DNA from 3 places in the Mesorhizobium sp. M0106 genome. Region 3 is predicted to be linked to each of the others. Evidence: predicted binding sites of a transcription regulator. Region 3 holds the regulator's gene; each other region holds the start of a gene.

Region 1 (5,589 bases), on a different contig from region 3:
GACCGGCAATGACTTCCGCCAGCTGTTCGAACTCGCTCGGCGTGAGGCTCGACGTCGGCTCGTCCATCGCCACGATCCTGGCGCGGTCGAGCAGCGCCCGGGCGATCTCGACGATCTGCCGCTGCGCCACCTTCAGGCTGCCAAGCGGGGCTGCCGGATCGATGGTTGGGTCGATGGCGGCCAGCGCTTCCGCAGCGCGGCTTTCCTGCTCGCGCCGTGCGACGAAGACGCCGCCGCGCGTCAACGGATGGCCGAGAAACATGTTCTGGGCGACGCTGAGGCGTGGCACCTGCTGTAATTCCTGATGGATCATCGCCACGCCCGCGGCGCGTGCGGCGACCGGATTGTTCAGCATCACCGGCTTGCCGTCGATCAGCACGCTTCCCGCCGTCGGTCGGTAGACGCCTGACAGTATGCGCAGCAGCGTCGATTTGCCGGCGCCGTTTTCACCGAGCAGGCCATGGATCTCGCCGGCGCCGACCGAAAACGACACTTCGCTCAGCGCCCGCACAGCCGGAAACTCTTTGGAAATGCCCTCGAATTGCAGCCGCGCTGACATTGCTTCGGTTCTCCAGGACCCAAGGCCGGCACCTGCCGGCCCTGCTCTACTGGCCCGCTGCCGCGTCCTCGAGCAGCGCCTTGCGCACGGCGTCGCCGGCGCCAGAGTAACGGTCGGCATTGTCCTTGGTGATCAGCGCCTGCGGCGTGGCAACGACGCGCGGCAGCTTCTGCCCGGCCACCAGCCGCAGCGCCGATTCCAGCGCCACCTCGCCGGTCAGCACCGGGAACGAATCGACGGTGCCGGTCAGCTCGCCGGCGCGGATCGAGGCATAGGCGTCGGAGATGCCGTCGGTGCCGAAGACCGCAACCTTGTCCTGCAGCCCGGCAGCCTTGACCGCCTCGACGATGCCCAGCGCCATGCCGTCATTGTTGGCATAGAAGCCGATCAGGTCGGGGTGCTGCTGCAGGATGTTGGTGGCCGCGTCGTAGGAGGTCTGGCGATCCCAGTTACCGGGGACGCTGGCGACGACGTCGAACTTGCCGGCCTCGGTGATCGTTGTCTTGAAACCGTCGGTGCGCTGGACGGCGGCGTAGACGCCGGCCTGGCCTTCGACGATGGCGACCTTGCCGCCATCCGGCCGGTTCTTGATGAACCATTTGGCGACGCGCACGCCGTTGTCGCGCTGGACATTGCCGACATAGTGCTCGGCCTGCGGGATGACCGCGTCGTTGACGTTGACCACCGGCACATTGGCTGCCTTGGCCTGTTCCATGATCGGCTGCAGGTTGGAGTCGGTCTGCGGCGAAACGAGCAGCACGTTGTAGCCTTGCGTGACCAGGCCTTCGGCGATGGTGAGCTGGCCGAGCTGGTCGCCCTCGCTCTGCGCCGCCTGGTAGACCACGGGCACGCCGGTGCGGTCGCCGAACGACTTGTAGCCCTCTCCCAGCGAGCGCCAGTATTCGTTGGTCAGCGTCTTGGAGACCGCACCCGCCTTGGTGCCCTCGGGCAGCTTGGGGAAGGCCCCGAACTTGGCCTCGAGCTGCGACCAGTCGATGCGATCGTTCTCGGTGTCGGAATTGAGCGGCGCGAGGTCCGCGGAAAACGACGAGCCTATAGACAGCGCCATCAGGGCAGCGGTGGCGGTGGCAAGCAGAAATTTCATGGTCTTTCCTCCCTGGTTGAAAACGGTGATGGCGCCGGAGCTTCAGCTGTCCGGCCCGAGCATGGCTTCCTGGACGATGGCCTGCGAGGCGACCGCGTCCTGACGGTCGACGGCGGCTGACAGGCGATTGTCCTTTTCCAGCCGATCGACGACGCGCAGCATGCGCTTGACAGTCGCGATGTTGACTTCGCATTCGTGGACCGGGTCGAGCCCGGTCATGTCGGGGAACGTGTCGAAGTAGATGGCGCCGGCATAGCCGTCTCGACGGATCTGCCTGAGCAGCTCGATCGTCTGCAGCGTATGCACGGCCCCGACCATCAAGCCGTCGTCGCGCTTGGCGTAGCCGTCGTTGAGATGCACGCCGAGCAGCTTGCTGTGTCGCGCCACCAGCGCAGCGGCAAAGGCCGGCTGCTCGTCGGCGTAGAGCACATGGGCGAAATCGAGCGTCACGCCGAGATTGGGCAGGCCGATCTCGCGGATCGCCAGCAATGTCGTCGCCGCATCGGGCATCAGGCTGTAGGAGCGCGGCTCGTTGGGTTTGTATTCAAGGCTGATCTGGCAATCGGGGTCATGCGCCGCAACTTCACGAATTCCATCGATTTCGTGTTGCCAGAGCGTCGCATAATCGGCCTGGAAAGCATAATCGAAGCCATCCTGCCCGAGCCACAGCGTCATCAGGCCGGCGCCCGCCTCGCGGGTGGCGTCGATGCCGGCCTTGGTCAGGTCGATGGCTTCGCGGCGAACGGAAGGATCCGGATTGGTGAAGGCACCGAGCTTGAAAGCCGGATTGGAGTAGTAGCGCATGGCGAAACCATTGATGGAAAGCCCGATGTCGCCGAGTTTGCGCGCTATTTCCGTAGGTTTTTCGCCGACATGGTCGGGGAAGTTGAGGTCGAGATCGGTCAACTCCGCAACCTTCGCCGCACGTGCCGCCATTTGCAGCATGGACGGTTTGCCGACAAGATCGGGCCACTCGGACTGTGGCCGCGAGGCAAAGGAATTGAGGCGGGTGGCGAAACGACAGGCAGTCATCGGGGACCTTTCATTGTCATAACTTTACATAATAACGATTATTTGTAAAGTTGTTAATTGCTCGCTCGGCGACGACGAATTCGCCATACCTAGGCCAGTTGCGACCACGTGGGGACAAGCAAGCGCGGCACTGTCACGCAAGTATCATGTTCGCGTCCTAGATCGCTTCTCCGAAGGCTTTCGCGGCATCCTTGATGCGACGCGACGCTTTTTCGTGCCCCGGCAGCTTTGTCACAAAGAGGATTTCCATGAAAAACCTGCACCGAACCGCGTCCCTCGCCGTCGCGCTGGCGATGTTCACCGCCTTGACTCCGGCCTTGGCAGAAAACGCCGCGACCGTCGGCGGCGTCAGCTTCGTCAACAAGGGCTTGGTCGGTGTCGGCCGCATCCCGGCCAGCCAGAAGGACAAGTTCGGCGAGACGTTTGGCTCCGGCTCAGGCATGTCGATCGACGCTGCCGGCTGGACGCATGGCGCCGATGGCTACAAAGGCTCGTTATGGCTGTTGCCGGACCGCGGCTACAATGTCGTCGGTACCACCGATTACCGCCCGCGCCTCAACACGATCGCCCTCGAGTTCGCCCCGATCGCGCCGGGTGCAGTGCCGGCCACCGGCCAGGAACAATCGGGCCTCAAGGCGACGCTTGCCGACACCATGCTTTTGAGCGACGACAAGGGCGCCGACGCAACCGGCCTCGATCCGCTCAACGGCGTGCGTGCCGCGACCGACGACATGCCGATCCTGCCCGAAGCCAACGGCAAGCTCGCGCTCGATAACGAAGCGATCGCACGGCTGCCCGACGGCACGATGTTCATCTCGGACGAATACGGTCCGAACATCTACCGCTTCTCCGCCGATGGGCGTCTGATGTCGGCAACGCAGCCGCCGGCGGCGCTTGTCCCGATGCGTCACGGGACGCCAAACTTTGCTTCCAACAATCCCGGACCTGGCGCGGCAGACCCAGATCCGAAGGATCCCGAAACCGGCCGTCAGAACAACCAGGGCCTCGAAGGCATGGCGCTGACGCCGGACGGGAAGTTCCTGATTGCCGTGCTGCAGTCGGCCCCAAGGCAGGATGGCGGCGATTCCGCCTCGACGCGTCAGAACACGCGCGCGCTGGTCTACGATGCCTCGGATCCCGGCCAGCTCAAGCTCGCGCATGAATATGTCGTGCCGCTGCCGGTGTTCACCGATGCCAAGGGCAAAACCAAGATCGCCGCGCAGAGCGAAATCGTGGCGCTGTCGGACAAGACCTTCCTGATGCTGGCGCGCGACAGCGGCAACGGCCAGGGGCTGAAGGGCGACACCTCGCTCCACCGCGAGATCAGCGTCGTCGATGTGTCGACAGCAACCGATGTCGCCGGCACAGAATTCGACAAGGACAAGCCGCTGGCGCCCACGGGTGAGCTCGATCCATCGGTGACGCCGGCCAAGCTGACGCCGTTCATCGACATCAACGACAAGAGCGAGCTCGGCCGCTTCGGGTTGCACAATGGCGCGCCCAACGACCGCAACAACGTTTCGGAGAAATGGGAGGCGATGTCGGTGGTGAGCGTCCTCGATCCAACACTGCCCGACGACTATTTCCTGTTCGTCGCCAATGACAATGACTTCCTCACGCAGGACGGCTTCCAGGTAGGCGCGGCCTACAAGGCCGAGGATGGCGCCGATGTCGACACCATGTTCCTGGTCTATCAGGTCACGCTCCCAGGCCTCGCCAAGAAGTAGCGGCACCCATACAGGCGGACGCGCGGAACGCGTCCGCCTGAGCTGGCGCGATTGAGCGGTCGTGCCCTTCAGTTGCGGCTCGCCCGCGCAAGGACGGTGTCCTAGTGCGTTGCAAACCTGCGACTGACGATCCAGTCGACGGCACTTACCTCAACATCTCCGCGTCCTTTGGCACGCCGGCATCGATCGGCTCGGCCGTCCTGTTCGACACGGCGGCGATCTTCCCGGCGGCCGACAGGTTCGGGCGCACGAAGACCGGCGCGACGCCGTCGACGCGGCTGTAGAGGTCGATAATGTCCTGATTCATGAAGCGCACACAGCCGGAGGAAGCGTTCTTCCCAATGGAATCCCACTCCGGTGTGCCGTGCAGCCGATACATCGTGTCCTTGCCGTCGCGGAAGAGATACAGCGCGCGGGCGCCAAGCGGGCTCTGCGGGCCGGGCGGCATGCCGTCCTTGTATTTCGCCAGTTCCGGCCGGCGTTGGATCATTTCCGGCGGCGGCGTCCAGACCGGCCACTTCTTCCTCGCCTGAACCACGGCGCTGCCGGTCCATCCGAAACCGGCCTTGCCGAGGCTGACGCCATAGCGAATTGCCTTGCCGCCGTCGCGCACCAGATAGAGGAAGTGCTCGGAAGTATCGACGACGATCGTGCCGGGTTTTTCTCCAGTCGGGTCGGCCACGATTTGACGCACGAATTTCGGATCGACCTTGGCTACCGGGATTGCCGGCAGTTGATAGCCCTCGTCGCTGCGCGCGGTATACATGCTTGCGGCATCGCCGAGAGCCGGATCGCTTGGTGCCGCGGGCACCGGCGGCGCCGCCACGTCCGTCGTGGTGCACGACGAAAGAGCCACGGAGGCCGCGCCCAGAGCGGATGCACCAAGAAAGGCGCGCCGGTTCAGGCGCTCAAAAAACAACGGAATATCGGACATGAGCCCCCGGCTTACCCATGAGATCCAGGAAAATGCGGCCCCACGCGTGCGGGATCAATATACGATTCCGGAAGGTTTGAGAAATGCTTAGACCAAGGCACGCCAGGCGGAATTTACAGCGCCGCATCGACCTCTCCCGTTAAATCGGCAATCATTGCGGACTCAAGACAAGCCTTCGCCGAGTTGCCTGCCATGGACGACAACATGCCCGCGCGCCGGCAGACCGGCGACC
Region 2 (5,589 bases), on a different contig from region 3:
CAAGGCGTAGATGATCTGGCTCAGCATGTCAGCGCGCCGCCTTGAACCGGCGCTCGACGAGCCGCAGCGCGAAAAGCAGCGTGTAGCCGGTCAACAGGTACATTGCCGTCACCACCAGATAGACTTCGACAATGCGGAACGTGTTGAAGTTGATCCACTGGGCGCCATAGGTGAGTTCGGGTACCGAGATGACCGACGCCACGGACGTATCCTTGAAGAGCGATATGAATGTGTTGGAAAGCGCCGGCAGGGTTATGCGCAGCATCGTCGGCAGGCGCACATCGAGCAGCCTTTGCCATGGTGTCAGGCCGATTGCCTTGCCGGCGTCGAGCTGACCGCGCGGCACCGCCTCGAGCCCCGAGCGAAACACCTCGACCAGGTAGGCGCCGCTGTAGAGCGACAGCGTGGCAATGAATGAGGTTTGCGCGCTGTAGGCAATGTCGACCACCGTCGGCAAGCCGTAGAAGACCAGATAGACGAGCAGGATCAGCGGCACGTTGCGGATGAACTCGACATACCCCGCGATGATGGTCCGCACCGCACGTCCGGCCGACACGTACCAGACCGCCAGAACGAGCCCGATGACGATGCCGATCGCGATCGAGATGACGGCCAGTTCGAGGCTTAACAGCAGTCCGCCCCAGAGCTTGTCGAAATGCCGCCAGATAAGGTTGAAGTTGAGAGTATAACCCATGCGTCCTCGTCATGGAGGGCTGTGATGAGAGAAGGCGGAAGGACGTTGTCCTTCCGCCTGCTTGCATCAAATGACCGGGAAACCGGGATGGCGCGCCGGCGGCTCCTGTCCGAAATAATCCTTGAACGCAGCGTCGTAGAGTGCCGTTTCATGGCCGAACATGGCGATGGTGAAGGTCTGGTTGACGAAGGTCAGCCAGTCGAGGTCGCCCTGCCGCAGCGCGGCACCATAAAGCATCGAGAACCAGCTCTTGCCGGCATCGAAGTATTTGTCCGGATTGCGCGAGGCGAGCCAGCGCACCGTTGACAGGTCGACCGCGGCGGCGTCGACGCGCTTCGATTCCAGGGCCTGCAGCACGTTGGCCTGCGTGTCTATCTGCATCACCTGCGACTCCGGCAGGACGATATGCACGTTAGCCTCGGCATCGACATTTTGCAGGATGGAAATCCGCGTCGCCGAACCGCCGGCAAGCAGCTTGTCGAAGGTCTTGTTTTCGGCGTTCGGAAGGGTCAGCAAGGCGATGCCTTCGACGTAGTAGGGTCGGGAGAAGTGGATCAGCTGCGAGCGCTGGGCGGTCATGGTCATGAACTGGATGGTGATGTCGACCTTGTTGGTGGTCACGTTCGGAATGCGCTGAGCCGGATCCTGCATGACGAATTCCACTTTGGTCGGATCGTCGAAAAGCCCCTTGGCGAGAATGCGACCCATGGTGATGTCCATGCCCACCAGTTCGCCGGCGTCGTTCTCGAAATGCCAGGGCGCATTGGTACTGCCGGTGCCGACGATCACCTTGCCGCGCTCGAGGACGGTGCGCAGCAGGCTGTCCGGCGCTGCCTGGGCCGCCGCTTTCTGAACGTCGACCGCGGTAGCGGCGCTCATCACTCCGGCCGTTGCAAGCCCGGCCATTCCCAGTTTCAGAAATTCACGCCTTTTGGATGTGTCGTTCACGGCGACCTCCTTTCGTGTTGAGTTCCCCTTTGGACCAGCAGTACAGGCATCAGTTGCAACTGACATCATTGTCCCTTACAAGAGACGCCTGTACTCTGTACAAGACAGATTAACATCAGGGATCGATAATGCAAGAAGGTAATGCCTTGGCCGCTCGACCGGACGCCGGTCTGGACGAAGACAAGAACTCGGGTTCTCGGGAGAAGGGCCTCAACCGGGTCCTCCAGATTTTGGAGTTTCTTCACGCGACCCAGCGCGCGATCGGCATCGGCGATCTTGCCAAGGGGGTAAACGCGCCGCGTTCGACGACTTATACGCTTGTGCGCTCGCTGGTCGACGCAGGCCTGCTGGAAATGGCCGGAGACGGCAATCGGGTCTATTTCGGAAAGAAGCTCTATCTCTACGGAATGGACTATGTGCGGGGCAACGACCTGCTCAGGCGAGGGCGCCAGGAAGTCGACCATCTGTCACGCGAGACCGGCGAGACCTCGGAGTTGTGCATGCTGCAAAGCGGCCGCTACACCATCGTCCATTCAAGCCCGGGGACGAGGCCATTCCGGATCAGCTCGGCGACCGGTCTGCAAATACCGCTCCCCTGGACAGCTTCCGGGCGACTGCTCCTCGCCGGCTTCGACAGGGCAGCGATTGAGGATATGGTCTCCGAGGACGATCTCGTGCTGCCGGACGGCCGCAGATTGCAACTCGACGATTTCATAGACGACATCGCCGTCGCCAAGTCGGCCGGCTACTGCGTCACCTCCGGCCTTGTCGATGCCTACACGAAATGCCTGGCCGCGCCGGTCTTTTCAGCGCCGGGCAGGGTCGAGGCGACGATGTGCCTGGTGGTTCCGATCGATACCTCGACCGAAAAGACCGACAACCTGATAGCGTTGTTGCGCGAGCGCGCCGCACGGCTTTCGATCGCGGCATAACCGCTTTTCCAGCAGGCCCCGCCGGCGTTCGTTCAAACAATGGCGTTCGTTCAAGCAATAATGTCTGGAATGATCTTGTCTTCCAGCGCCATCAGCCTGTCCTTCAGGAAAAGCTTCTTTTTCTTCATGCGCTGGATCTGCAGCGGGTCGCAATTCATGGCGATCATCGCATTGATGGCCGCGTCGAAATCGGCGTGTTCCTGCTTCAGCCGGGAATATTCGAGGCGGATATCTGCCTGTTCCTGATCGGACATTTTTACCGTCTGCACGTCTGCGGCGCCCAAACTATGGGCCTGATTGGGCGGGACCGGGGCTTCTTGCACCGGCGCGCAGCCCATATCACATTTCATATTGGCGTGGAATGCTACCACGCAGCATTCGACATCGGTGCGCGATGGTGGCACACTGTCATTATGCCGTCATAGAAGCGAGCCTGCGGTGGACGTGCCATGACGGCTGCAATCCGAGGAAACCATGAAAGGGAGAACCAATCATGTCTCTTGCATCCCATCTTGATGAGCTGCAGCGGAAACACGGCGACATCGAACGGGAAATCGACGATGCGATGACCCATCCATCGGTAGACGACCTCGAAATCGTGAATCTCAAGCGGCGCAAGCTGGCGCTCAAGGACGAGATTGAAAAACTGAAGGCGAAACCGACGACGCACTGAAACCCTTCCAGGACTAGAAGCGCCACCCGGCGCGCGATCTTTCCGGTGGCATGTCTCTATGCTGCCGGAAACGCCCATGGATTTGCGGTAAGCTGCCATCTTGTTGTTTCCGATTTGCTGGGCCTGCGCGCCAGTCGCCATTGACAAGCCATCTTTGCTCCTCCACCTCATGCCCGGACCTTCAAGATTAAAGGCAGCCGGCATGACCGGATATTTTTCCTCACCCTTCCCACGCCGCAGGTCGGTCGGTGTCGATGTCGGCGGCGTGATGGTCGGCGGCGGCGCGCCGGTCGTCGTCCAGTCAATGACCAACACCGATACGGCCGATGTCGACCAGACGGTCGCGCAAGTGGCGGCGCTGCATCGTGCCGGCTCCGAGATCGTGCGCATAACCGTCGATCGCGACGAAAGCGCTGCGGCCGTACCGGCCATCCGCGAGCGGCTGGAACGGCTCGGCATCGACGTGCCGCTGGTCGGCGATTTCCACTATATCGGCCACAAGCTCCTGGCCGACCACCCGGCCTGTGCCGAGGCACTGGCCAAATACCGTATCAATCCCGGCAATGTCGGCTTCAAGGACAAGAAAGACCGGCAGTTCGCGGCGATCGTCGAGATGGCGATCAAATACGACAAACCGGTGCGCATCGGCGTCAATTGGGGTTCGCTTGACCAGGAGCTGCTGACCCGGCTGATGGACGACAACCAGGCCCAGGGCTTTCCGCTGACGGCGCAGGAAGTGACGCGCGAGGCAATCGTGCAATCGGCGATCCTGTCGGCCGGAATGGCCGAAGAGATCGGCCTTGCGCGCGAGAAAATCATCCTGTCGGCCAAGGTCAGCGGCGTGCAGGATCTGATCGCCGTCTACACCGAGCTTGCCACCCGATCCGACCATGCGCTGCACCTCGGCCTGACAGAGGCCGGCATGGGCTCGAAAGGCATCGTCGCCTCGTCCGCTGCCATGGGCATCCTGCTCCAGCAAGGCATTGGCGACACCATCCGCATCTCGCTGACGCCGGAGCCGAACGGCGACCGCACGCGCGAGGTGCAGGTGTCGCAGGAACTGTTGCAGACCATGGGCTTCCGGCAGTTCGTGCCGATCGTCGCCGCCTGCCCGGGCTGCGGCCGCACAACCTCGACCGTGTTCCAGGAGCTTGCCCAGAACATCCAGGCCGACCTGCGCAAGAACATGCCGGTGTGGCGCGAACAATATCCCGGCGTCGAGAACCTCAAGGTCGCGGTGATGGGTTGCATCGTCAACGGTCCGGGCGAATCCAAACATGCCGATATCGGCATTTCGCTGCCCGGCACCGGTGAGACACCGACCGCCCCGGTGTTCGTCGACGGCAAGAAGGCGGCGACCCTGCGCGGCCCATCGATTGCCGCGGATTTCGAGAAGATGGTCGCCGACTATATCGAACGGCGGTTCGGGCAGCACGACAAAGCCGCGGCGGAGTAGTTCGATGCGGCGTTTGCTGGGCGCGGCGCTGGTTGTCATTTGCGGGCTGATCTGGGCGACAGCCGTTCAGGCCGATCCACCACGGCCCGCCAAAAAGAAGCTGATCGACCAGGTTTGCAACCTGATCGAGACGCATGCCGACCAGAACGGGCTGCCCCGGGATTTCTTTGCCCGGCTGATCTGGAAGGAAAGCCGTTTCGATCCCAATGCGGTCAGCCCCGTCGGCGCTGAGGGTATCGCCCAATTCATGCCGGGTACCGCCAAGATGCGCGGGCTCGCCAATTCCTTCGACATCGAACAGGCGATCCCGGCCTCGGCAAAATACCTCGCCGAAATGAAATCCGGTTTCGGCAATCTCGGCCTCGCCGCCGCAGCCTACAATGCCGGCGAGAGCCGGGTGACGCGCTGGCTGAATTCCGGCGGCTTCTTGCCGATGGAGACCGAAAGCTACGTTCTGGACGTCATGGGCGAGCCGGCCGACAACTTCACCAATACCGCCTACGCCGGCGTCATCCGGCCGCTCGACAAGAAGGCGAGTTTCGCTGCCGCTTGCCGCGAGCTGCCGGTGATCATGTCCAGAACCGTGCCGATGTCGTCGATCAACATCAAGCCGTGGGGCGTGCAGGTGGCCGGCAATTTTCGCCGCGCCGCGGCGCTCAACCAGTGGCTGAGAGTGAAAAGCCGGTTCCCGGCACTGCTTGCCGGCCACGATCCGGTGGTCAGCCGGGTCCGCACACCGATCGGCAGGCGCGGCATCTATGCCGTGCGGATCGGCGCCGATAGCAGAGCCAAGGCCGACACAATCTGCGACAAGCTGCAAAGCGTCGGCGGCGCCTGCATCGTGGTGCGCAACCGGTAAAGCCATATGTCGGTGCGTTTTGCGCCA
Region 3 (5,589 bases):
GCGGCGTTCGGACTTCTCGGAATCGTCGGCTCAGTTGCAGACTGGAACAGTGCCAGCCGTCACGCCGGCGCAGACCTCTTCTTTCTTGATCCAGCCGGCGTCGATGACGACGTTGAGGTTGTCCTTGGTGATGGCGACCGGGGTCAGGAACAGCGACTTGACGGTATTGCCGCCGGGCGTGGTGAAATCCTTCACGCCGGCAATGTCGGTCATCTGCTTGCCGTCGGCCAGTTGCGAGGCGATCTCGGCGGCATTCTTGCCGAGCTCGCGCGCATCCTTCCACACCGACACGGTCTGTGTGCCGAGCGCGATGCGGTTCAGCGCGGCGTGGTCGCCGTCCTGGCCCGAAACCGGAACCGATCCGGCCAGCCCTTGCGCCGTCAGCGCGGCGACGACGCCGCCGGCAGTGCCGTCATTAGCGGCGACCACGGCATCGACCTTGTTGTCGTTGGCGGTCAGGAACTGTTCCATGTTCTTCTGAGCGTTGGCCGGCAGCCAGCCGTCCGTATAGGCCTCGCCGACATTCTTGATCTTGCCGCCGTCGATGGCCTCCTTCAGCACCTCCATCGAACCGGCAAACAGGAAATCGGCATTCGGATCGGAACCCGAACCCTTGATGAAGACGTAGTTGCCTTCCGGCTTCACCTTGAAGACTTCGCGGGCCTGCATGCGGCCGACTTCCTTGTTGTCGAAGGTCAGATAGAACACGTCCTTGTTCTCGATCAGCCGGTCATAGCCGACGACCGGGATGCCTTCGTCCAGTGCCTTCTGCACGGCCGGCCCGATGGCCGAGGCGTCCTGCGCTAGGATGATCAGTGCGTTGGCGCCCTGCGAGATCAGGCTCTCGACGTCGGTGAGCTGCTTGCCGGGGTTGGACTGTGCGTCGGCGGAAATATACTTGTCGCCTGCGGCCTCGATGGCCGCCTTCATTGCGGCCTCGTCGGTCTTCCAGCGCTCTTCCTGGAAGTTCGACCAGGAAACGCCGATGACCTTGTCTTTAGCCTGCGCCACCGACGCCAGCGCCAGCGTCATGGCGACACCCGCCAGAATGGCGGTCGTGAATTTCTTCATCATATCCTCCCTGCGCCGCGTACGGCGTGACCAATTGGCTCAAAGACCAGCTTAGAAGCTCTAATTTTTTCGAGCCTCGAAAAAATACTGGCCCGATCTCCGGCTGCTGTCAACATCGATTCTGATGGATTTTGATGACTCTGCGAGTTTTTTCGAGCGTCGGAATAAACGATGACAGCGCCACCTGCATCTGACACTATTTGCCTGCATCCGACACTATTTGTCGGACATTACCGACGGCTTCCGGTTCATGAGCGGCCGCGGCAACCGGGAGGAAAGCAAAACAATGTCGGTCGGAATCCGCCATGACGATTTGCGCCGGCGCAACCGGGCGATGGTGATCTCGGCGGTGCGCCGGGCCGGCCAGCCATCGCGTACTGAGATCGCAGCTACCACCGGCCTCAGTCATTCGACCATATCGGCGATCTCTTCCGACCTGATACGGGAAGGCATCCTCGCCGAGAGCAAGGCAAGTGAGCCCGTTTCGTTGAAACGCGGTCGTCCGCAGGTCGGCCTCGCCCTCAATCCGGAAGCGGCGGCGGTGCTGACCGTGGTGTTGTCGCTGAATTTCCTGTCGGCCGCCATTATCGACTATACGGGACAGGTGGTCGCCGAGGAACAGCGCCGGCTGGACACGCTGACCATGCCGCGCGACGAGCTGATCCGTGAATGCATGGCCATCGTCCGGCGCCGGCTGCAGGATCCAGACCTTGACGTCCGCAGTGTCGCCCGCATCGCCCTGGCGATTCAGGGCATTACCGACTCCCCTGCACGCGCCATGCTGTGGTCGCCGATCACGCCGCAGACCGACATCGCCTTTGCCGACATGCTGGAGGGCGAATTCGGCATCCCGGCAACGGTGGAGAACGACTGCAACATGATGGCGGTGGCTTTGCGCTGGCGCAATCCGGATCGCTATCGCGACGACTTCATCGCCATCCTGCTTTCGCATGGCATCGGCATGGGGCTGGTGCTGAAGGGCGAACTGTTCACCGGGACGCATTCCTCGGGCGGCGAATTTGGCCACATGATCCATCGTCCGGGCGGCGCGCTCTGCCGTTGCGGGCGGCGCGGCTGCATCGAGGCGTATGCCGGCAACTACGCCATCTGGCGCAACGCCAGGCAGATGAGCGAAGACAGCGAACCGGTCGCCGACGTCAGCGACGCCGACATGCGAGCACTGGCGGCCCGGGCGCGCGAGAAAGATGGGCCGGAACGCGAGGCCTACCGCAAGGCCGGCGAAGCGCTGGGTTTCGGTCTCGGCTCGCTGTTCGCGCTGATCGATCCGGCACCGGTCGCGATGGTCGGCGCCAGTGCCGCCGCCTTCGATCTGATCGAGCCGGCCTTGCGGAAGGCAATCGCCCAGACCGCCGGCGGCCAGCATTCAGGCTCGATCTCCTTCGATACAGAGCCGAACGAATTGCCGCTGATCCGCGAAGGCTGCGCGATGCGGGCGTTAAGCTTCGTCGACCAGGAGATTTTCGCGCCGGGCGCGCAAATGAGGCCCAGCGTCAGAAAGAACGTAGCATGACCAGGCGGGTCAATCTTCCCTGATCGCATAGCCGGCACCGCGGATGGTGCGGATGACATCCGGCATCCGGCCGTTGTTGACGGCTTTGCGCAGCCGCCCGACATGCACGTCGACGGTGCGTTCGTCGATGTAGATTGTCTCGCCCCAGACATTATCGAGTAACTGGCTGCGCGAGAAGACACGGCCCGGATGCCGCATCATGAACTCGAGCAGCCGGAATTCGGTCGGCCCGAGCCTGATTTCGCTCTTCTTGCGATAGACCCTGTGCGATTCGCGATCGAGCACGATGTCGCCGACCTTCAGCACGCTGGACAGCACTTCCGGCTTGGCGCGCCGCAGCAGCGCCTTGACCCTGGCCATGAATTCCGGTGTCGAAAACGGTTTGACCAGATAGTCGTCGGCGCCGGTCGAAAGACCGCGCACCCGGTCGCTCTCCTCGCCGCGCGCGGTCAGCATGATGATCGGCAGCCGCTCGGTTTCGGGGCGCACCCGCAACCGACGACAGAGCTCGATGCCGGAAACCGCTGGTATCATCCAGTCGAGCACCAAAAGGTCGGGCACATTCTCCTGCAAACGGATCTCGGCTTCGTCCCCGCGTGTCACCACCTCGACCTGGTAGCCTTCGGATTCGAGATTGTAGCGGAGCAGCACACCCAACGGCTCCTCGTCCTCCACCACCATTATGCGTGGTGCGATCATCGGCTGGGCACCCCCATCATGTCACCGGTGCGGACATTGTCGTTTCGTCCTGCTTCGGACGATTGACCGGCAATTGCTCGCCGGTCAGCACATAATACGCATTTTCGGCGATGTTGGTGACATGGTCGCCGATCCGCTCCAGATTCTTGGCGCAGAACAGCAGGTGCGTGCAAGCGGTGATGTTGCGCGGATCTTCCATCATGTAGGTCAACAGCTCGCGGAACACGGACGTGTATTTGACGTCGATGCGCTCGTCGGCGGCACGCAGCTTGGCCAACGCGGCCGCATCGCCTGCAGCATATTCCTCGATGACACCCTGCACCTGGATGAGAACCAGCTGCGCCATCGCGTCGATGGAATGCGACAGGTCCCGCGGCGTGGCGCTGAGGCTGACCGCACTCACGCGCTTGGCGATATTCTTGGCAAGGTCGCCGATGCGTTCGAGGTCGCCCGCCATGCGGATCGCTCCGACCACATGGCGAAGATCGTGGGCCATCGGCTGGCGTTTGGCGATCAGGGTGATGGCGCGGTCGTCCAGTTCGCGTTGACGCGCATCCATGATGGCGTCGTCGGAAACGACGCGTTGCGCCAGCACGTTGTCGGAATTCAACAGGGCCTTGGTCGCCCCGCCGACCATCGAACCGGCGAGGTCGGCCATGTCGCGGATCAGCTTGCTGATCTGCTCGAGATCCTCGTCGAAAGAAGCGACTGTGTGTTCGCCCATGGTCCTGTCCTCATATGCATGATCGGAACGGCTCAGCCGAAGCGGCCAGTGATGTAGTCCTGCGTGCGCTTCTCGCGGGGTGACGTGAAGATCTTCTCGGTCCGGTCGAACTCGACCAGCTCACCCAGATACATGAAGGCGGTCTGGCGCGACACGCGCGCCGCTTGCTGCATGTTGTGGGTTACGATGACGATCGTGTAGTCGGCTTGCAACTCGTCGATCAGTTCCTCGATCTTGGCGGTCGACAACGGGTCGAGGGCCGAAGCCGGTTCGTCGAGCAGAATGACTTCCGGCTTCACGGCCACCGTGCGGGCGATACAGAGCCGCTGCTGCTGGCCGCCGGACAGGCTCAAGCCGCTGGCGTTGAGCTTGTCCTTGACCTCGCTCCACAGCGCGGCGCGCTTCAACGCCTGTTCGACGCGGCCGTCCATCTCGGACTTGCCGAGGTTCTCGTAGAGCCTGACGCCGAAGGCGATGTTCTCGTAGATCGACATCGGGAACGGCGTCGGCTTCTGGAACACCATGCCGATCTTGGTCCTGAGGAGGTTGAGATCCTGCGACCGGTCGAGAATGTTCTTGCCGTCGAGCAGCACCTGGCCCTCGGCCGTCTGTTTTGGGTAGAGCTCATAGATGCGGTTGAACACACGCAGCAGCGTCGATTTCCCGCAGCCGGAAGGGCCGATGAAGGCCGTGACACTGCGCTCAGGCAGCGACAGGCTGATGTCCTTCAGCGCCTTGCTCTGGCCGTAGTAGAAGTTGAGATTCTTGACCTCGATCTTCGTCTTCTCGGCGACCGTTTCGGCCATCGTCATGTCTGGGGACAACATCTGTGTCATCTGTCCTCTCTGCGTCCGGTAAGGCTGCGGGCGAGGATGCTCAAGCCCAGAACCGTCAGGGTGATTATGAGTGCGCCGGTCCACGCCAGTTGCTGCCATTCCTCGTAAGGGCTGAGAGCGAACTGGAAGATGGTCACCGGCAGGCTGGCCATCGGCGCGTTGATATTGCTGCTCCAGAACTGGTTGTTGAGCGCGGTGAAGAGCAGCGGCGCCGTCTCGCCGGAAATGCGTGCTATCGCCAGCAATATGCCGGTGACGATGCCGGACAATGCGGCGCGGTAGGCGACCGAACGGATCACCACCCAGCGTGGCGCGCCGATCGCGGCACCGGCTTCACGCAACGCGTTCGGCACCAGGTTGAGCATGTCTTCAGTGGTGCGCACGACCACCGGAATGACCAGGATGGCAAGCGCAACGGCGCCGGCAATGGCCGAGAAATGTCCCATTGGCCGCACCATCAGCTCATAGACAAACAAGCCGATGATGATCGACGGCGCCGACAACAGGATGTCGTTGATGAAGCGGACGACGGTGGTGATGCGCGAAAAGCGTCCATACTCGGCCATGTAGGTCCCCGCCAGCACGCCGATCGGCGTGCCGACGACAACGGCGATGATCGTCATCAGCAGGCTGCCCGCGATGGCATTGAGCAGGCCGCCGGCCTCGCCCGGTGGTGGCGTCATCTCGGTGAAGACCGCGAACGAAAGCCCGGCTGTGCCCTTATAGAC

What was found. The regulator PhoB, encoded in region 3, activates phosphate uptake and scavenging genes when phosphate is short. The targets are predictions, from matches to a motif close to TGTCATNNANCTGTCAT.
Region 1: the regulator PhoB is predicted to act here: its motif matches at 2,828-2,844, upstream of NKJ55_RS12195 (esterase-like activity of phytase family protein).
Region 2: the regulator PhoB is predicted to act here: its motif matches at 2,981-2,997, upstream of NKJ55_RS26670 (YdcH family protein).

The regions. Positions count from the first base shown of each region.
Region 1 is NZ_JAMYUA010000009.1:180,920-186,508, forward strand. Features, by position in the region: gene NKJ55_RS12180 (sugar ABC transporter ATP-binding protein) at 1-559, opposite strand, end outside; gene NKJ55_RS12185 (sugar ABC transporter substrate-binding protein) at 606-1,664, opposite strand; gene NKJ55_RS12190 (TIM barrel protein) at 1,707-2,696, opposite strand; gene NKJ55_RS12195 (esterase-like activity of phytase family protein) at 2,945-4,423, shown strand; gene NKJ55_RS12200 (L,D-transpeptidase) at 4,569-5,357, opposite strand; partial or broken gene NKJ55_RS12205 (MATE family efflux transporter) at 5,562-5,589, shown strand, end outside.
Region 2 is NZ_JAMYUA010000036.1:10,639-16,227, reverse strand. Features, by position in the region: gene NKJ55_RS26695 (amino acid ABC transporter permease) at 1-27, opposite strand, end outside; gene NKJ55_RS26690 (amino acid ABC transporter permease) at 29-694, opposite strand; gene NKJ55_RS26685 (transporter substrate-binding protein) at 761-1,642, opposite strand; gene NKJ55_RS26680 (IclR family transcriptional regulator) at 1,771-2,574, shown strand; gene NKJ55_RS26675 (YdcH family protein) at 2,625-2,828, opposite strand; gene NKJ55_RS26670 (YdcH family protein) at 3,068-3,247, shown strand; gene ispG (flavodoxin-dependent (E)-4-hydroxy-3-methylbut-2-enyl-diphosphate synthase) at 3,450-4,703, shown strand; gene NKJ55_RS26660 (transglycosylase SLT domain-containing protein) at 4,708-5,562, shown strand.
Region 3 is NZ_JAMYUA010000018.1:28,209-33,797, reverse strand. Features, by position in the region: gene xylF (D-xylose ABC transporter substrate-binding protein) at 31-1,071, opposite strand; gene NKJ55_RS18690 (ROK family protein) at 1,358-2,602, shown strand; gene phoB (phosphate regulon transcriptional regulator PhoB) at 2,612-3,301, opposite strand; gene phoU (phosphate signaling complex protein PhoU) at 3,318-4,025, opposite strand; gene pstB (phosphate ABC transporter ATP-binding protein PstB) at 4,058-4,861, opposite strand; gene pstA (phosphate ABC transporter permease PstA) at 4,858-5,589, opposite strand, start outside.